3 regions of the Xanthobacter sp. 91 genome follow, and region 1 is predicted to be linked to each of the others. Evidence: predicted binding sites of a transcription regulator. Region 1 holds the regulator's gene; each other region holds the start of a gene.
The links. The regulator LexA, encoded in region 1, represses DNA repair genes until DNA is damaged. The targets are predictions, from matches to a motif close to TGTTCNNNNTGTGTTCNG.
Positions count from the first base shown of each region.

Region 1 (6,694 bases):
CTCAGAATGCGGCACGGGGCTAGGATTGAGATGACACGTCGCGAGCGATGGTGAAGCGGGAGCAGCCTCGCGCCCCGGACGCATGCAGCGTCAGCGGAATGCGAGCCGGAGCCCAGCGCAAGGAGGCCGCCGCAGGCGCTTCCTGATCCAGCGCTCTCCGGCATCGCCCGCTTCGCGGTTGTCCCTGCGCTGGACCCCGGATCGGCGCTCCAGCTCCGCTGGAGCTTGTCCGGGGAACCGCTTCGCGGCGCATCACCATTGACCGCCCGTCATTCCTCGCCTTAACACCCGCCATTCCCGCACAGCGCGGCGCGGGGCCGGAGTTCCAGATGTCCGCCACACAGGTTTCGGCCAATCCCTCCCCGAAGGTCACGCTGATCGATAATTACGACAGCTTCACCTACAACCTCGTCCATTATCTCGGCGAGCTCGGCGCCACCGTGACCGTCCACCGCAATGACAAGGTCAGCGTGGAAGAGGTGCTGGCCGAGAAGCCCGACGCCATCGTGCTGTCCCCCGGCCCCTGTACGCCCAACGAGGCCGGCATCTGCCTCGATCTCATCGCCAAGGCGGGGGACAAGGTGCCGCTGTTCGGCGTCTGCCTCGGCCATCAGGCCATCGGGCAGGTGTTCGGCGGCGACGTGGTGCGCGCGCCCTCCCCCATGCACGGCAAGATGAGCGAGATCCTGCACGAGGGCAAAAGCGTCTTCCGCGGCCTCAACCATTCCTTCCAGGCGACGCGCTATCATTCCCTGATCGTCGAGCGGGACACCCTGCCGGACGCGCTGGAGGTGACGGCCCACACCGAAGACGGCCTCATCATGGGCCTTGCCCACAAGAGCCTGCCCATCCACGGCGTGCAGTTTCACCCCGAGAGCATCGCCTCGGAGAACGGGCACGCGCTGATCCGCAATTTTCTCGAGATCGCCGCCGCCTTCAACGCTGAGAAGGCCAAGGGCTGAGACGGGGGCGAGGACACACCATGGACCAGTTCAAACCCCTGCTCGGCAAGGTGGCCACCGGCGCGAGCCTCAGCCGCGACGAAGCCGCCTTCGTGTTCGACCGCATGATGTCCGGCGAGGCGACGCCCTCCCAGATGGGCGCGCTGCTCATGGGCCTGCGCGTGCGCGGCGAGACGGTGGAGGAGATCGCCGGCGCGGTCTCCGTCATGCGCGCCAAGATGCTCACCGTGGACGCCCCGGATGAGGCGGTGGACGTGGTGGGCACCGGCGGCGATGCCTCCGGCTCCTACAACATTTCCACCTGCGCCAGCTTCATCGTCGCCGGCGCCGGCGTGCCGGTGGCGAAGCACGGCAACCGGGCGCTTTCCTCCAAGTCCGGCGCGGCGGATGTGCTCGCGGCGCTGGGCGTGCGGCTCGATCTTGATCCCGCCGGCATCTCCCGCTGCATCGGCGAGGCCGGCATCGGCTTCATGTTCGCCCCCTCCCACCATCCCGCCATGAAGCATGTGGGCCCGACACGGGTGGAGATGGGCACGCGCACCATCTTCAACCTGCTCGGCCCGCTCTCCAATCCGGCCGGCGTGAAGCGGCAGATGGTGGGCGTGTTCGCGAAATCCTGGATCGTGCCGCTGGCCGAGGTGCTGAAGGCGCTGGGCTCGGAGAAGGCGTTCGTGGTCCACGGCTCGGACGGGCTGGACGAGATCACCATCTCCGGCGGCACCGACATCGCCGTGCTGGAAGACGGCCGCATCCACACCTTCACCCTCAACCCGGAGGATGTGGGCCTCGCCCGCGCCCCGGCCGAGGCGCTGAAGGGGGGCGATGCCGCCCAGAATGCCGAAGCCCTGCGCGCCGTGCTGGACGGCGCCCCCGGCGCCTATCGCGACGTGGCGGTGCTGAACGCCGCCGCCGCCCTCGTGGTGGCCGGCCGCGCCAAGGACCTGACCGCCGGCGTCGGCATGGCGCAGACCAGCCTCGACACCGGCTCCGCCCGCGCGCGGCTTGAACGGCTCGTCACCCTTTCCGCCTCACTCGCCCCGGAGGCCGCGCAATGAGCGACATTCTCACCAAGATCGAGGCCTACAAGCGCGAGGAAATCGCCGCCGCCAAGAAGGCCCGGCCGCTCAACGAAATCGAGGCCGCCGCCCGCTGCGCGCCCCGCGTGCGTCCCTTCGCCGGGGCCATCGAGCAGAGCCTGTCCGAAGGCCGCACCGCGCTCATCGCCGAGATCAAGAAGGCGAGCCCCTCCAAGGGCCTGATCCGCGCGGATTTCGACCCGCCCTCCCTCGCCCGCGCCTACCAGCGCGGCGGCGCCACCTGCCTCTCGGTGCTCACGGACACGCCCTCCTTCCAGGGCGCGCCGGACTATCTGAAGGCCGCCCGCACGGCAGTGAGCCTGCCCGTGCTGCGCAAGGATTTCATGTACGACACCTATCAGGTGGCGGAGGCCCGCGCCTGGGGTGCGGACTGCATCCTGATCATCATGGCCGGGGTGGACGACGCCCTCGCCCGCGACCTCGCGGACGCGGCGGCGGCCCACGGCATGGATGCCATCGTGGAGGTGCATGACGACGCCGAGCTGGACCGCGCGCTGGCGCTGCCCTGCCGGCTCATCGGCATCAACAACCGCAACTTGCGGACCTTCGAGACCACGCTGGAAACCTGCGAGCGCCTCGCCCCGCGCGTGCCGAAGGACCGCATCGTCATCGGCGAGAGCGGCATCTTCACCCCGCAGGATGTGGCCCGGCTGGCGCAGGTGGGCATCGGCACCATCCTCGTGGGCGAGAGCCTGATGCGGCAGAAGGATGTCGCGTCCGCCACGTGCCAGCTGTTGGCCACATAGGCCTCGCCACCTCGGCTTGCCGTATACGTGAAGTTACTCTTTAATACGTGAGGCGGTCCGCAAGAGGCCGCACGCAAGGGAGGAGCTTCATGAAGACGTTTGCGATTGCCGGCCTTGCCGCCCTTCTCGCCACGCCTGTTTTCGCCGCGGACCCGACCGGCCTGTGGCAGACCCCCACCCGCAGCGGGCAGGTGGAAATCTCCAAGTGCGGCGCGGGCCTGTGCGGCCGCCTCGTTTCCTCCGAGGGTCTGAAGGCCGATCCGGCGCTGAAGGATGTGAACAATTCCAACGCCTCGCTGCGCGGCCGGGCGCTGAAGGGCCTCACCATCCTCACCGGCTTCTCCGGCGGCCCGCAGGAATGGAGCGGCGGCAGCATCTACAATGCCGAGGACGGCAAGACCTATTCCGGCACCATCACCATGGATGGCGACAACACGCTGAAGCTGCGCGGCTGCGTGGTCGTCCCGCTCTGCAAGACGCAGGTGTGGACCCGCCTGCGCTGACCTGAACCCAAGCCGGCAACACTGCCTTTCCGCCGCATTGCTCCTGCGGCGGTGGACAGGCGCCGCCGCGGACGCCATCTTCCCCCCGACATCGAATCCGGGAAGACCGCGACGGCCATGGCCAGCCTCACCCATCTCGACGAACAGGGCGCCGCCCGCATGGTGGACGTGTCCGACAAGGACGCGACCACCCGCGAGGCGCTGGCCGAGGGGCAGGTGGTGATGGCGCGCGAGACGCTGGATCTCATCCTCTCCGGCAACGCCAAGAAGGGCGACGTGCTGGGCGTGGCGCGCATCGCCGGCATCATGGCCGCCAAGCGCACCCATGAGCTGATTCCCCTCTGCCATCCGCTGATGCTGACCAAGGTGGAGGTGGAGGTTGCCCCCGATCCTGCATTGCCCGGCCTTCATGTGACGGCCCGCGCCAAGGTGACGGGCCAGACCGGGGTGGAGATGGAGGCGCTCACCGCCGTCTCCGTGTCCTGCCTCACCATCTACGACATGGCCAAGGCCGCCGACCGTGGCATGCGCATTGAAGGCATTCGCCTGCTGGAGAAATCCGGCGGCCGCAGCGGCCACTTCCGCGCCACCGACGCGGCCTGAGCCGGCCCGCCACCATGACAAGACCTGCGTTCAGGCAGAGTGAGGGAGCCGCGCCATGGCGCTCATGACCGTCGAGGAGGCCACCGCGCTCATCACGTCCGGCGTGTCTGCGCTCGGTGTGGAGGATGTGCCGGTGCAGGCCGCGGCCGGCCGCGTGCTGGCGCGCGATCTGGCGGCCCGCCGCACCCAGCCGCCCGCCGACATGTCGGCCATGGACGGCTATGCCGTGCGCGGCGCCGATATCGCGCAGACGCCTGCCCGCCTCGCCGTCATCGGCGAATCCGCCGCCGGGCGGCCCTTCGCTGGCACCGTGGGCGCCGGGCAGGCCGTGCGCATCTTCACCGGCGCCGTGGTGCCGGAAGGCACCGACACGGTGGTGATTCAGGAGAACGTCTCCCGCGAGGGCGACACCATCACCACCACGGCCCCGACCGCTGCGCTCCGCAACGTGCGCAAGCGCGGCTGCGATTTTTCCGCCGACGCGCCCGGCCTCTTCGCGGGCCGGCGGCTGACCGGCCGCGACATCATGCTGGCCGCCGCCATGGACCATGCGACCGTGCCGGTCGCCCGCCGCCCGCGCGTCGCGCTGCTTCAGACCGGCGACGAGCTGGTGCTGCCGGGCCAGGGCACCGGCAACGACAGCGAAATCGTCGTCTCCAACGCCTTCGGCCTCGCGGAACTGGCCCGCCGCGCCGGCGCCGATGTGACCGACCTCGGCCTCATCAAGGACGACCTCGCCGCCATCCGCGCCGTGGTGGCGCGGGCGCTCTCCGGCGAGTTCGATCTCGTCGTCTCCTCCGGTGGCGCTTCGGTGGGCGATCATGACCTCATGGCCCCGGCGCTGAAGGCGGAAGGGGTCGATCTCTCGGTCCACAAGATCGCGCTCAGGCCCGGCAAGCCGCTGATGTTCGGCCATCGCGGCACCGTGCGGGTGCTGGGGCTGCCAGGCAACCCGGTGTCGTCCCACGTCTGCGGGATGGTCTACCTCGTCCCCCTCATCCGCGCCCTGCAGGGCGATTCCCGCCCCGGCCCCGAGACGGTGCCGGCGCGCCTCGCGGCGGACCTGCCGCCCAATGACGTGCGGCGCGATTTCATGCGCGCGACCCTCGAGCGCCGGGCGGATGGCTCGATCCACGCCATCCCCTGCACCTCGCAGGACAGCGCCATGCTGAGCATTCTTTCCGCCGCCGACTGCCTTCTGGTGCGCCCGCCTTTCGCCCCGGCGGGCCGCGTCGGAGACCCCTGCGAGATTATTCCCTTCGCGGATTGAGCCCTTAACGGAGCCTTCACCACTTGCGGAACACAAAAGGAACAGATAAAGACTGTTCATGATTTGTTTCGCGGCGCACCGGGCGGGATGCGCCTTGAATCGGGACCGGCCGAGAGCGCCTGTTCCGCGGCGGTGCGTGCAAGGAACGGGGCCAGGGAATGCTCACTCGGAAGCAATATGACCTTCTGCGCTTCATCCATGAGCGGCTGAAGGAGACCGGTGTTCCCCCCTCCTTCGACGAGATGAAGGAAGCGCTGGACTTGCGCTCCAAGTCCGGTATCCACCGCCTCATCACCGCTCTGGAAGAGCGCGGCTTCATCCGCCGCCTGCCCAATCGCGCCCGCGCGCTGGAGGTGGTCCGCCTGCCCGACAGCGTGGCGCCGGGCCTCGCCTCCGCCCGGTCCGCAGGGCGGGGTTTCTCGCCCTCGGTCATCGAGGGCAGCCTCGGCAAGGTCCGCCCCGTGGCGGAGGATGACGAGGCGGGACAGGTGGTCTCGGTGCCGGTCATGGGCCGCATCGCCGCCGGCTCGCCCATCTCCGCCATTCAGAGCCGCAGCCATACGCTGAACATCCCGCCCGAAATGCTGGGCTCCGGCGAGCATTTCGCCCTTGAGGTGCGCGGCGACAGCATGATCGAGGCCGGCATCCTCGACGGCGACACGGTGCTGATCCGCAAGTGCGATTCCGCCGACACCGGCGACATCATCGTCGCGCTGGTGGACGACGAGGAAGCCACCCTCAAGCGCCTGCGCAAGAAGGGGGCGTCCATCGCGCTGGAGGCCGCCAATCCGGCCTACGAGACCCGGATCTTCGGTCCCGACCGCGTGCGCATCCAGGGCCGCCTGATCGGCCTCATGCGCCGCTACTGATCCTTATTTCTCCCGCGGGAGATCCGGAACGGGGTGAGGGGCGCGGTGGTCCACGCTCAACGGGCGCCTGCGCTTTTTTGAAGGCGTTGCCCCTCACCCCGACGCCTGGCAATTGTCGTGTCAGGGGGCGGTGGCATCGGTCTGCGGATCGCCCGCATCGACCGCCTCCCGCTCCGGTGCGAGGTCCGGCGGCAGCGGTGCCATCCACGGCCGGGACACTGAGGGGCTGCGGCTTCGCTCGGCCACGAGGGCGCCCTCGCGCAGGGTGAAGGCGAGCGTTCCGGTCCGCGCGAGTTTTTCCGGCGTCAGCACCTCGGCCGGGCAGGCCCGGGGAGGGGCATCGCGGGTCACGACCATGCGGGCATTCAGGCAGTCCGCCTCCAGGCTCTCGGCGCGCCGGGAGACAGCGATGGTGCCGCCGCCGGGCAGCGGCGCGGTGCAGCCGAGCGGGTCGCACAGGAAGGCGGAGGCGAGGTCCTTGGTGCCGGCCGTCCGGCGGTCGCCCTCCCGCGTCAGCCATTGCTCCACCACCAGTTTCTGGCCCGAGGCACCGAGCACGGAAAGCCGTCCATCCGGCATCCGCACCGCCACCGTCTGCGCATCGGGCGCGATGAGGAGGTCCGGCTTCAGCGGCGTTCCCGCCA
Region 1 is NZ_JNIB01000001.1:4,762,684-4,769,377, forward strand. It holds gene A37E_RS0122225 (aminodeoxychorismate/anthranilate synthase component II) at 330-962, shown strand; gene trpD (anthranilate phosphoribosyltransferase) at 983-2,017, shown strand; gene trpC (indole-3-glycerol phosphate synthase TrpC) at 2,014-2,805, shown strand; gene A37E_RS0122240 (DUF2147 domain-containing protein) at 2,895-3,308, shown strand; gene moaC (cyclic pyranopterin monophosphate synthase MoaC) at 3,426-3,911, shown strand; gene glp (gephyrin-like molybdotransferase Glp) at 3,967-5,181, shown strand; gene lexA (transcriptional repressor LexA) at 5,340-6,050, shown strand; gene A37E_RS0122260 (ComEC/Rec2 family competence protein) at 6,171-6,694, opposite strand, start outside.

Region 2 (6,694 bases), 2.5 Mb from region 1:
CATGCCCGAGATTCTCCTGCCCATCTGCAGTCCCGGCTACAGCGACGCGCATCGGGGCCCGACGAAGTCCACGGAGGAAACCCTCATCTTCCTGAGCGAGGCGCAGCCGAACTGGTCGCACCTCTTCTTTCCGGAGGACCCGAGCTCGCCCGTCAATTCAATGATCTTCTCGGACTACGCCATCGTCGTGCAGGCTGCCCTGCTGGGTCAGGGCGTGGCGCTGGGCTGGCTGAACGTGATCTGCCACTGGCTGCGCAACAAGATGCTCATCCCCGCGAGCCCGCGCCTCATGACCACCGGGCGGCACTGCCAGTTCGTACGGTCGCGCGACAAGGCCACACGCGCGATCGTCACCGAGGTGCGGGACTGGATCATCGCGCGCATCCAGGAAGACATCGCGGTGGTCACGGAACTCCATCCGGAACTCGGCCTCGACGCGGTGCTGGAGCAAGGCGCGCGTCAGGGCGCGTCCAGGAGCTGACCCGATCTGGACAGCCCCGGATTTTTAGGTGGGGCGCTCATAAGCGCCTTGCCCCAGAAACGCGCTGCGTCGAGCTTGAAAGCGGCAAGGACGGCGCCGCTATCGCCTCCTCCCATGACGGCCTCTTGCGGGCCGAAGGGACGCCGCCATCGATGATCGCCGTCCAGACGTCATCGCGCCGCTCCCGCGCCTTGGCGAGCGTCACATCGGGATAGGGGCCTATGGCGAGGAGCTTCTCCTTGCCCTCGATGCGGCACTTCAACCGCCAGAGGCGGGAGCCCGTCGGGTTCACCAGGAGATAGAGACCGCCACCGCCCGCCAGCTTATAGGGCTTGTCGCCGGCCTTGGCCGCGCGGATGGCCGTGTCGGTCAGGGGCATTGGGGGTCGCCCTCAATGGGGGGACGTTTCCGATACCCCCAAATTTGCCGGCTGCCAACGGATACCCCCAGACACCCCCGGAACCTGCTGGACCGGAGAACTCAGTGTTTGTAAGGGTTTTCGGAGCTTTTTGGACTTACCCGGAAGGGTAAATGGTGCCCAGGAGAGGACTCGAACCTCCACGGCTTTCACCACTGGTACCTGAAACCAGCGCGTCTACCAATTCCGCCACCTGGGCCCCGTCCGGTTGGGGCCGGATCGGAGCGCGACACATAGAGGGGGTGCGGCTTGCTTGTCAACACGCTCCTTGCGCTCTGTCGCGGAAAGATGGGGAAGGCGGGTGCGGCCGGTGGGGCGGCACCCGCGTCTGCGTCAGCCCTTGAAGTTCGGCGGGCGCTTTTCGATGAAGGCGCTCATGCCTTCCTGCTGGTGGGCGAGGCCGAACTGGGACTGGAACACCCGGCGCTCGAAGCGGATGCCCTCGGCAAGCGAGGTCTCGTAGGAGCGGTTCACCGCCTCCTTGGTCTGCATGGCGATGGGCAGCGACATGCCGGCGATGACCTTGGCGACCTTCAGCGCCTCGGTCATCAGCTCGGCGGCGGGGATGATGCGCGAGACGAGGCCGGAGCGCTCGGCCTCCACCGCATCCATCAGCCGGCCGGTGAGGCACATCTCCATGGCCTTGGACTTGCCGACGAAACGCGTCAGGCGCTGGGTGCCGCCCGAGCCGGGCATGACGCCGAGCTTGATCTCCGGCTGGCCGAACTTCGCGGTGTCGGCGGCGAGGATGAAGTCGCACATCATGGCCAGCTCGCAGCCGCCGCCCAGCGCGAAGCCGGCCACCGCCGCGATCACCGGCTTGCGGGTGCGCGAGAGGCGCTCCCAGGAGGTGATGTAGTCGTCGAGATACGTGTCCGGATAGGTGAAGCTCTGCATCGCCTTGATGTCGGCGCCGGCGGCGAAGGCCTTCTCCGAGCCGGTGAGGATGATGCAGCCGATGGCACGGTCGTTCTCGAGCACGTCGAGGGCGGCGTTCAGCTCGTTGATGAGCTGGGCGTTGAGCGCGTTGAGCGCCTGCGGGCGGTTCAGCCGGATGATGCCAACCCGCTCGTCCACCTCCAACAGGATCGTCTCGTAAGCCATCCTCGTCTCCTCCTGAGCCGGCGTGACGCCGGTCGATGTCCTGCGCCGCGCGCGCGGAACCGTGCTCTAGCGCTTCCGCGCCGGCATGCGAAGTGGCAGCCTCGCACAGCGGCCGTGCGGGGCTGCGCTATCTCTGGCAGACCGGGCAGTAGAAGGTGGAGCGCCCGCCTTGCACGATGCGCTGGACGATGCCCTTGCAGTGCCGGGTGCGGCAGGGTTCGCCCTCGCGGTCGTAGACGCGGAAGGTGTGCTGGAAATAGCCGAGCTCGCCGCTCACCTGCTTATGGTCCCGCAGCGAGGAGCCGCCGGCCTGGATGGCCTCGCGCAGCACGTCGCGAATGGCCGTCACGAGGCGCTCCACCCGCGGCGTCGGCTTGCCGTCCTTCGTGACGATGGTGTGGGCGAGGCGGCGCGGCGAGAGGCCGGCGCGGAACAGGGCCTCGCAGACATAGATGTTGCCGAGGCCCGCCACCAGCTTCTGGTCCAGCAGCGCGGCCTTCAGCGACGTCTTGCGGCGCGCGAACGCGCCCGCGAGATAGTCGGCATGGAAGGCGTTGCCCAGCGGCTCCGGGCCGAGGCCCGCCAGAAGCGGATGGCTCTCCAGCCGGTCGTAGGGGACGATCAGGATGGCGCCGAAGCGGCGCGGATCGTTGAAGGTCACGGTGGTGCCGCCGGCGAGGTGCAGCACCACATGGTCGTGCGGCCCGGCGGCGGCGCGGGGATAATGGAAGGCCCCGGGGCGGAGCGCCTTTTCGCCCTCCACCCGGATGGAGCCGGACATGCCGAGGTGCAGGATCATCACCTCGCCGCCGTCGAGGTCGGCGAGCAGGTATTTGGCGCGGCGGCCGATGGCCTCCACGCGGCGGCCGGCGAGGCGTTCGGCGAAGTTCTCCGGCAGCGGCCAGCGCAGGTCCGGGCGGCGCGCCTCGGCGCTTTCGATCACGGCGCCCTGCAAGACGGGCATCAGGCCGCGGCGGACGGTTTCCACCTCGGGCAGTTCGGGCATTTCGTCCTTAAAGGTCACGGGCGCGCCCCAACCGGCGCGCGATTCATCTCAGGCGTCAGCATCCCGCCTCGCAGGCCGCCGCGCAAGATGCCGCAACCCCCGACCGGGGCCGCATCAACAGGCCTCAGCCCTTGCGCAGGATCTTCTCCAGCGGCCGCCCGCGCGCCAGTTCGTCGATCAACTTATCGAGATACCGCATCTCCCGCATGGTCGGCTCGGCGACCTCCTCCACCCGCACGCCGCAGACCACGCCCGTGATGAGCGCGCGGGCGGGATTGGGGGCGGGGACCTGCGCGAAGAAGGTCTCGAAATCGGTCTTTCCGGCCAGCACGGCGCGCAGCTGGGCGTCGGAATAGCCGGTCAGCCAGCAGATCACCGCGTCCACCTCCTCGGACGTGCGCCCCTTCCGCTCGGTCTTGGCGACATAGAGGGGATAGACGCTGGCGAAGCTGGTGGTGGTGATGCGGTGCTTCGGCATGGCGCCGGCCCTCACTTGGGCGGCGGGGAGGGCGGCTGGGAGGACGCCGGACCGGGAGTGTCGAAGTCGAGCTGCTCCAGCCTCAGCCCGCGCCGGGCGATCTTGTCGGCGGAGATGATGACGCGCTGAACGTCGTCACCCACCTGGGCGAAGTGCTTGGCGAGGTCGCCCACCCGCTCGCGCAGGCGGCTCACGTCCTCCACCAGGGCGCCGACCTCGGCGCGCACGCGGTCCGCCTCCTCGCGCATGCGGGCGTCCTTGGCGATGGCCTGCACCACCTGCACGGCCAGCATCAGGAGCGATGGCGACACCAGCACCACGCGCTGGCGATAGGCCTCCTGCACCACGCCGTCGAAATGCTCGCTGATCTCGGCATAGACGGATTCGGACGGCACGAAGATGAGCGCCACGTCCTGCGTCTCGCCGGGGATGAAGTAGCGCTCGGCCACGTCATAGACGTGCTTCAAGAGATCGTTGCGCAGGCGCTGGCCTGCGGCCTTGCGATGCTCGGCGGATGGCGCCTCGCGGAAGGCGGTGACGGCCTCCAGCGGGAATTTGGAATCGATGAGCAGCGGGCGCGCATCCCCCGGCAGGAAGATGGCGCAGTCCGGCCGCTTGCCGTTGGAGAGGGTGTACTGGAAGGCAAAGCTGCCGCGCGGCAAGCCATCGGAGACGATGGCCTCCATCCGCGCCTGCCCGAAGGCGCCGCGCGCCTGCTTGTTGGCCAGCGTCTCGCGCAGCGAAACCACCTGCGCGGACAGATCGCCGAGCGTGCGCTCGGCCGTCTCCACCATCACGAGACGCTCGGCGATGCGCGTCAGGCTCTCGTGGGTGGCGCGGGCGGCGGTGGAGAGGGTTTCCCCCAGCCGGTGGGAGGTCTGGTCGAGCCGGTCGGAGACGGCGCGGGCCAGCTCGCTCTGCCTCTGGGCGAGGATCTCCGTCATGCTCTGCACGCGGCCGGCGGTCTCGGACTGGACGCGGACCAGCTCGCGCAGGCGGCGGTCCATCTCGTCGCGCCGGAGTGCTTCCTCGGCGACCGCGGCGGCGCGCGCCCGCGACTGGCGCACGAGGCTCACCAGCACCAGAAACAGCAGCAGCGCCAGCACCGCCGCGGCGACCGCAGCCGCCTCGGCCACGGTGAAGGGCCGTCCGCCGAAGGTGAACAGCACAACCGGCATGCCTTGCTCTTGCGTGAACCTTCACTTCTTACGTGATTCTCTCGCTTGAACAAACGGCGAACATGTTGACCTATGCGGCAGCTTCGCTTATCTCGCTCGAATGACGATCCGGCCCATCCTCATCATCCCCGAGCCCAAGCTGCGCACGCTTTCCACCCCGGTCGAGAAGATCGACAGCGAGGTGCGCAAGCTGGTGGAGGACATGTTCGAGACCATGTACGACGCCCCCGGCATCGGGCTGGCGGCCATACAGGTGGGCGTGCAGCGCCGCGTCATCACCATCGATGTCGCGCGCGACGGCGAGAACAAGAAGCCCATCGCCCTCATCAATCCGGAAATCATCGCCGCCTCGGAAGAGACCTCCGTCTACAGCGAGGGCTGCCTCTCCATCCCCGAATATTACGAGGAGGTGGAGCGCCCGGCGAAGGTGGCGGTGCGCTTTATGGACGTGGAGGGCAAGACGCGGGAGGTGGAGGCCGAGGGCCTGTTCGCCACCTGCGTGCAGCACGAGATCGACCATCTCAACGGCGTGCTCTTCATCGATCACATCTCCAAGCTGAAGCGCGACCGGGTCATCAAGAAATTCACCAAGCAGGCGAAGCACAAGGCCGAGGCCTGATCCCGCTGCGGCGGGAGATCACGGGACACGAGGGTCCATGCGCATCGTCTTCATGGGTACGCCGGATTTCGCCGTGCCCACCCTCTCGGAGATCGTCGGGCGCGGCCACGAGGTGGTGGCGGTCTATACCCGCGCCCCGGCCCCGGCCGGCCGGCGCGGGCTCGACCTCACCCCCTCCCCCGTCCATGCGGTGGCCGAGCGCTTCGGCCTGCCGGTGTTCACGCCCAGGAGCCTGAAGGGCGAGGAGGCGGCGGACGCCTTCCGTGCCCATGAGGCGGACGTGGCGGTGGTGGTGGCCTATGGCCTCATCCTGCCGCAGGCCATCCTCGATGCGCCGCGCCTCGGCTGCCTGAACCTGCACGGCTCGCTGCTGCCGCGCTGGCGCGGCGCCGCGCCGATCCAGCGGGCCATCATGGCCGGCGACACGGAGACCGGCGTCGCGGTGATGCAGATGGAAGCGGGGCTGGACACCGGCCCCGTGGGCCTCGTGGAGCGCATCCCCATCGGCCCGGACATGACCGCCGGCGAATTGCACGACCGCATGATGGTGATCGGCGCCGACCTCATGGGCCGGGCGCTGGCCGCGCTGGAGCGCGGCGGGCTCGGCTTCACGCCCCAGCCGGCGACCGGCGTGGAATATGCCGCCAAGATCGAGAAGGCGGAGACCCGCATCGACTGGTCAAAGCCCGCCCAGGAGGTGCACGACCGCATCCGCGGCCTCTCCCCCTTCCCCGGCGCCTGGTTCCCCCTCGGGCCGGACGAGGCGCGGGTGAAGGTGCTGCGCTCGACGCTGGCGGAGGGCTCCGCAGCGCCCGGCACGGTACTTGACGACCACCTCACCATCGCCTGCGGCGCGGGCGCGGTGCGGCTCGTGGAGCTGCAGAAGGCCGGCAAGCAGCCCATGGGGGCGGACACATTCCTGAGGGGCAATGCCGTCCCGCCCGGAAGCCGGCTCGCCTGAGGGCGGCCAGACCCGCCATGCCCCGCTACAAGCTCACCATCGAATATGATGGCACCCCCTTCGCCGGCTGGCAGATGCAGGCGGAGCTGCCGACCGTGCAGGGTGTGCTGGCCGAAGCCTTTCAGCGTTTCTGCGGGGAAAAGGTGACGGTAGCGGGCGCCGGGCGCACCGATGCCGGCGTCCATGCCACCGGGCAGGTGGCCCATGTGGATCTGTCGAAGGACTGGCGCACGGATACGGTGCGCGACGCCATGACGGCCCAGCTTCGGCCCCATCCGGTGGCGGTGCTCTCCGCCGAGCTTGTCCCGGACAGCTTCGACGCCCGCTTCTCCGCCACCAGGCGGCACTACCTCTACCGCATCGTCAACCGCCGCCCCGATCTCGCCCTCGACCGCGACCGGGCGTGGCGCATCCCCCAGAAGCTCGACGCCGAGGCGATGCACGACGCC
Region 2 is NZ_JNIB01000001.1:2,310,529-2,317,222, reverse strand. It holds gene A37E_RS0110945 (LysR family transcriptional regulator) at 1-481, shown strand, start outside; gene A37E_RS25925 (Arm DNA-binding domain-containing protein) at 519-860, opposite strand; tRNA gene A37E_RS0110935 (tRNA-Leu) at 1,014-1,098, opposite strand; gene A37E_RS0110930 (enoyl-CoA hydratase) at 1,233-2,003, opposite strand; gene mutM (bifunctional DNA-formamidopyrimidine glycosylase/DNA-(apurinic or apyrimidinic site) lyase) at 2,131-3,009, opposite strand; gene A37E_RS0110920 (DUF2200 domain-containing protein) at 3,134-3,487, opposite strand; gene rmuC (DNA recombination protein RmuC) at 3,499-4,665, opposite strand; gene def (peptide deformylase) at 4,766-5,284, shown strand; gene fmt (methionyl-tRNA formyltransferase) at 5,322-6,245, shown strand; gene truA (tRNA pseudouridine(38-40) synthase TruA) at 6,263-6,694, shown strand, end outside.
Region 2: a site for LexA is predicted at 4,711-4,728, ahead of def (peptide deformylase). Genes of this name have one in related genera too.

Region 3 (6,694 bases), 4.1 Mb from region 1:
GGAACCATGGGGCCTCTGGACGGAGCGCGGATATCACGCCTGATCCGACATCACGCAGGAGACCTGCGCCAGAGGGGCCCGGACCGGTGAGCGAGGAAATAGGGGCTTTAGCCCGTTCACCAAAGGGGATGTGGCGGAATGTCGCGGCGGGGCGGCTGCGGCTCGGGCGGAAGGGCGGCCGGCGGGACATTCGGGGGGAGGGGCCGATGGAAACAGAGGGAGGAGAGCGGGGGCGTTGCTCTCCTCCCTCTCGCATCAGTCAGGACCAGGGTTGCGGCACCGGGTCATGACCGAACCGATCGGCGGGAAAGGAAGGGAGGAGAGCGGGGGCGTTGCTCTCCTCCCTCGGTTCGTTCAGCGCGTGGGTTGCGGTTCCAAGCGATGACCGAACGGTTTGGTTCGATGAATATTGACATAGCGCACCGCTTTCGGTCATGCAAGAACGAACTGAACGGTTCGGTCAGAAAAGTTGTGTCCCGCCCCTCCCCAAGGGAAGGCGGGGCCTTCGCGGAGGGCAGCGTGTGTCATCGTTGCCATGGCCGCGGCTGAAGGCGCCGGGAAGGCGTCAACGTGCTTGCGCAGAGCCCGCGCGATCGCGGAGAACGAAGACAAGAGGAAGAGATCGGCGGAATGACGGACAGCGAAGGCGATATCGCACTCAAGCCGCAACAGGCGGCCGGCCGGGAGGATTGCGGCCCGTGTGATGCGCATGAAGCCGGCTCCGGCGCGGGCCAGGACCCCGAGAAGCGTAGCCAGATCCTCTCCGGCGCGCGGCAGGTGTTCTTCGATCGCGGCTTCGATGCCGCCAGCATGGGCGACATCGCCCGCGCGGCCGGCGTCTCCAAGGGCACGCTCTACGTCTATTTCGAGAACAAGGAAGACCTGTTCGCCGAGCTCGTCTCCAGCGAATGCGGCGAGACCGCCGAGCGCATGTTCGTGGTGAATCCCGACGAAGCGGACATCGAGGCGGCGCTCACCGAGATCGGCCGCTCCTTTGTCACCGCCATCCTGCGGCCCAGCAGCATCGCCCTTCTGCGGACCGTCATCTCCATCTCCGGAAAGTTTCCGGACGTGGGCCGCCGCTTCTTCGAAGCGGGGCCGTGCGAGGGGATTACCCGTCTCTCGGTGTTCCTGAAGGCCAAGGTGGAGCAGGGGCTGCTGGATATCGAGGATGTGAACCAGGCGGCGAGCCAGTTTCTCACCCTCTGCAAGGATGGCGTGACCATTCCCGTCCTCGTCGGCGCACCGGATGCGCCCGATCCGGCGGTGGTGGAGAAGTCGGTGCGCGGTGCCGTCCGCGTGTTCCTGCGCGCCTATGGCAGCGACCGCCGCACGGCGCCCTGAAGGTCACGCGCCGGGCAGCATCAGCCGGCCCTCGGCATCGAACGGAAAGAAGGGATTGTGGGCGACCTCCCACAGATGCCCGTCGGGGTCGGCGAAATAGCCGCTCGTTCCGCCCCAGAACACCTTCTGCGCCGGCTTCACCACGCGCCCGCCCGCCGCCTCCGCCCGCGCGATCAGGGCCTCGGCCTCCTCCGGCGATCCCACATTGCAGGCGAGCGTGAGGCCGGCGAAGGGCTGCGGCGGGGTATCCGCCAGCGTCGCATCCTCGGCGAGGCGCCCGCGCGGAAAAAGGCTCAGCACTACATTGCCCGCATGGAAGAAGGCGACATTGCCGGCTTCTCCTTCTCCGGCCTTGCTCTCCACAAGGCCGAGGGCGCGATAGAAGGCGGCGGCGCGCGACAGGTCGGACACGCCGAGCGTGACGAGGTGGAGCCTGAGATCGGGTGCGGTCATGCTGGGCTCTTCAAGCGAACAGGTCGAGCTGCTCGCCCGCCTGCTTGGGGTGGCGGAAGTGTGCGGTGGTCAGCTTCAGTCCCCGCCCAGCGAGGCCGAGGCGGCGGGCGGCGATCTCGAACCTGCGGCCCACCGTCCAGGCATAGGGGCCTTCCCCCCGCCCCCTCTTGCCGAAGGTGGAGTCGTAATCCTTGCCGCCGTGCATCTGGCGGATGAGGTTCAGCACGTGGCGGGCCTTGTCCGGGAAATTGGCCACCAGCCATTCCCGGAACAGGTCGGCGATCTCCAGCGGCAGGCGCAGCATCACATATCCGGCCTCGGATGCCCCGGCGGCCTTTGCAGCGTCGAGGATGCGCTCGATCTCCATGTCGTTCAGCGCCGGGATCAGCGGCGCGGTGAGGACCGCGGTGGGAATGCCGGCGTCGGCGAGCCGGCGGATGGTGCCGAGGCGCACATGGGGACTGGCGGCGCGCGGCTCCATGGTGCGGGACAGGTGCGGGTCGAGCGTAGTCATGGAGATGGCGACCTTGGCGAGGCCCTTTTCCGCCATCGGCCCGAGGATATCGATGTCGCGCACCACCAGCGCCGATTTGGTGACGATGCCCACCGGATGGCCGAAGTCCGCCAGCACCTCCAGGATGCGCCGCGTCAGCTCATAGCGCCGCTCGATGGGCTGGTAGGGATCGGTATTGGTCCCCATGGCGATGACGCGCGGCTTGTAGGAGGGGTGCGACAGCTCCCGCGCCAGCAGTTCCGGCGCGTCCGGTTTCACGAACAGCTTGGTCTCGAAGTCGAGGCCGGCGGAGAGGCCCTGATAGGCGTGGGTGGGCCGCGCGAAGCAATAGATGCAGCCGTGCTCGCAGCCCCGATAGGCGTTGATCGAGCGGTCGAAGGCGATGTCGGGGGACTGGTTGCGGGTGATGATGGTGCGCGCCCGCTCCTCCGTCACCTCGGTGCGGAAGGGCGGCAGGTCTTCCAGCGTCTGCCAGCCGTCGTCGAACAGCACGCGGGCGGCGGGCTCGAAGCGCCCGGCGGCGTTGGAGACCGCGCCCCGGCCGCGCCGCCGTTCCGCCTCGACGCCGGTCCCGACCTCGCCGTCCAGCGCCGGCGGCAGGGCAGGAGGCGGCGCTCGGCGCTCCTCGGCGAGCCGGCCCATGATCCGATCGTTCCGGGTCTTCACCGGCGGCGAGGCGATGCGCGCCTCGCCGGAAACTGCCTTGGGCTGTGCCGCCTTGGCGGAAGCCGTCTTGGCAGGAACAGCCTTGGCAGGAACGGCCTTGGGCGATGCCGTCCTGGCGGCCTTCAGGGCGGGAGCGATCGGCGCGGCAATTGGTCCCCCCGGAACGGGCGGGGCGGCTGTGCGCGGGCCGTGGGAATCGGATGCGGGGCTCATGCTTAAAAAGCTAGCACCGAAGACGGAACATAACAAGAACATGTGGCGCGACGCGAGGGGCTCGCGGGCCACGCCGTTCAATCTGGCATACTGTACACCAGAAGGCAGTTGCCAGACATTCCCATCTCCGGTAAAGGCGTCAGAAGACGCTTAGGAGCAGGGGGATAAGATGGCTGAACACGCCACGATCGAATACGCCACGGCAGACGGTAACGATTATCCCGAGCACGAGCGCACCTACGCCATGTTCACCGCCCTCGCCAAGTGGGGCACCATCGGCGTTGCAGCCATCCTCGTCCTGATGTGGATTTTCCTCCTCTGACCCGCTGAGCGGCCGGAGCACCGGAGACATCAAGAAATGAAAATCGCTGTTCCCGCCGAGATCGATCTCGGCGAGCCGAGGGTTGGCGCGACCCCGGATACGGTGAAGCGTCTCGTCGCACTGGGCGCATCCGTGACCGTGGAGAGCGGCGCGGGCGTGAAGTCCGGCATTCTCGATTCCGACTTCGTGGCGGCAGGGGCCACCATCGCCCTGTCGGCGGCGGATGCGCTGAACGGCGCCGAAGTCGTACTGAAGGTTCGCCGGCCGACGGAAGCCGAACTTTCGTCGTACAAGCCCGGCGCGCTCGTCCTCGCCATCATGGATCCCTATGGCAATGATGCGGCGCTCGCCGCCATGGCCAATGCCGGGATCGCCTCCTTCGCCATGGAGCTGATGCCCCGCATCACCCGTGCGCAGGTGATGGACGTGCTCTCCTCGCAGGCGAACCTCGCCGGCTATCGCGCGGTGATCGACGCGGCCGCCGAGTTCACCCGCGCTCTGCCGCAGATGATGACCGCCGCCGGCACCGTTCCGGCCGCGCGCGTCTTCGTCATGGGCGCCGGCGTCGCGGGCCTCCAGGCCATCGCGACGGCCCGCCGCCTCGGCGCCATCGTGACCGCCACCGACGTGCGGCCCGCCGCCAAGGAACAGGTCGCCTCGCTGGGCGCCAAGTTCGTCGCGGTGGAGGACGAGGAGTTCAAGCAGGCCGAGACCGCCGCCGGATACGCCAAGCCCATGTCGGCGGAGTATCAGGCCAAGCAGGCTGCCCTCGTCGCCGAGCACATCAAGAAGCAGGACATCGTCATCACCACCGCCCTGATCCCGGGCCGGCCTGCGCCGCGCCTCGTGACAGCGGAGATGGTGGCCTCCATGAAGCCGGGTTCCGTGCTGGTCGACCTCGCGGTCGAGCGCGGCGGCAACGTCGCCGGTGCGGTGGCGGGGCAGGTGGTCGAGGTGAACGGCGTCAAGATCGTCGGTCATCTCAACGTGCCGGGCCGCATCGCCGCCTCGGCCTCGCCGCTCTACGCCAAGAACCTGTTCAACTTCTTCGAGACGATGGTGGACAAGGCGTCGAAGGCGCTGGCCGTCAAGTGGGACGACGAGCTGGTGAAGGCCACGCTCCTCACCCGTGACGGCGCCGTCGTGCATCCGAACTTCGCACCCAAGAATCCCGCAGCGACCAGCGAGGGAGCGGCCTGATGAACCCCGCCACAGCCCAGACCGCGGCGGATGCCGCAATGCAGGCCCGCACCGCCGCCGAGATCGCGCGGCAGGCGGCGGAAGCCGCGCAGCTCTATGCCGACCAGGCGGCCTCTGCCCTCGGCGCGGCGGCCCATGCGGCGACCGGAGGGGCCATCGACCCCTTCGTGTTCCGCCTCTCCATCTTCGTGCTCGCGGTGTTCGTGGGCTATTACGTGGTGTGGTCGGTGACCCCGGCGCTGCACACCCCGCTCATGAGCGTCACCAACGCCATCTCGTCGGTGATCGTCGTGGGCGCGCTGCTCGCTGTCGGCGTGACCACGGTGGGCGATTCCAGCCACGCCTGGGGCGCGCGCATCTTCGGCTTCGTGGCGCTCGTCTTTGCCTCGGTGAACATCTTCGGCGGGTTCATGGTGACCAGCCGTATGCTCGCCATGTACTCCAAGAAGAAGTGAGGCGAGGCACATGACCGCGAACCTCGCCGCCCTGCTCTATCTGGTTGCAGGCATTCTCTTCGTGCTGGCCCTCCGGGGCCTCTCCCATCCCACCACCTCGCGGCAGGGCAACCTGTTCGGCATGGTGGGCATGGGCATCGCCATTCTCACCACGCTCGCCCTCTCCCCGCCGTCCGACGGGATCGGCTGGGTGCTGGTGCTCGCCGGCATCGGCATCGGTGGTGGCGTCGGTGCCGTGGTGGCCAAGCGCATCGCCATGACGGCGATGCCGCAGCTGGTCGCCGCCTTCCACTCGCTCGTCGGCCTCGCCGCCGTGCTTGTGGCCGCGGCCGCGCTCTATGCGCCGCGCGCCTTCGGCATCGGCGATCCCGGCCACCTGCACGGGGCGAGCCTCGTGGAGATGTCGCTGGGCGTGGCCATCGGCGCGATCACCTTCACCGGCTCGATCATCGCCTTCGCCAAGCTCAACGGCAACATGAGCGGCAAGCCGATCATGCTGCCGGCGCGCCACCTCATCAATGGCGGCCTGGCCCTGCTGCTGCTGATCCTCATCGTCGCGTTCGTGCTGACCGGCTCGATCACGCTATTCTGGATCATCACGCTGCTGTCGCTGATCCTCGGCGGCCTGCTCATCATCCCCATCGGCGGCGCGGACATGCCCGTCGTGGTGTCGATGCTGAACTCCTACTCGGGCTGGGCGGCGGCCGGCATCGGCTTCACCCTGGGCAACACCGCTCTGATCATCACCGGCGCGCTGGTGGGCTCCTCGGGCGCCATCCTGTCCTACATCATGTGCAAGGGCATGAACCGGTCCTTCATCTCGGTCATCCTCGGCGGCTTCGGCGGTGACGCCGCGGCGGCCGGCGCGGCCGGCCAGGCGGAAGCCCGCCCGGTGAAGCAGGGTTCGGCGGATGACGCCGCCTACATCATGAAGAACGCCGAGAAGGTCATCATCGTGCCCGGCTACGGCATGGCGGTGGCGCAGGCCCAGCACGCGCTCCGCGAGATGGCGGACCTGCTCAAGGAGGAGGGCGTCGAGGTCAAGTACGCCATCCACCCGGTGGCGGGCCGCATGCCGGGCCACATGAACGTGCTGCTCGCCGAGGCCCAGGTGCCCTACGACGAGGTGTTCGAGCTCGAGGACATCAACTCCGAGTTCGCCCAGGCGGACGTGGCCTTCGTGATCGGCGCCAACGACGTGACCAACCCGGCGGCCAAGACCGATCCGCAGTCGCCGATCTACGGCATGCCCATCCTCGACGTGGAGAAGGCCAAGACCGTTCTCTTCATCAAGCGCGGCATGTCGGCAGGCTACGCGGGCGTGGAGAACGAGCTGTTCTTCAAGGACAACACCATGATGCTCTTCGGCGATGCCAAGAAGGTCACCGAGGACGTGGTGAAGGCCTTCGGCCACTGAAGACACCTCCATTCTGAACGAGATCGAAGCCGCCGGATCGCAAGGTCCGGCGGCTTCTTTGGTACAGAGCCGGGCGGCCGCCCGATCGGAAGGCGTCTAACAGGTTCATG
Region 3 is NZ_JNIB01000001.1:692,768-699,461, reverse strand. It holds gene A37E_RS0103405 (TetR/AcrR family transcriptional regulator) at 631-1,344, shown strand; gene A37E_RS0103400 (VOC family protein) at 1,348-1,797, opposite strand; gene A37E_RS0103395 (PA0069 family radical SAM protein) at 1,808-3,190, opposite strand; gene A37E_RS0103390 (aa3-type cytochrome c oxidase subunit IV) at 3,360-3,512, shown strand; gene A37E_RS0103385 (Re/Si-specific NAD(P)(+) transhydrogenase subunit alpha) at 3,549-4,712, shown strand; gene A37E_RS0103380 (proton-translocating transhydrogenase family protein) at 4,712-5,167, shown strand; gene A37E_RS0103375 (NAD(P)(+) transhydrogenase (Re/Si-specific) subunit beta) at 5,178-6,584, shown strand.
Region 3: a site for LexA is predicted at 3,214-3,231, ahead of A37E_RS0103395 (PA0069 family radical SAM protein). Genes of this name have one in related genera too.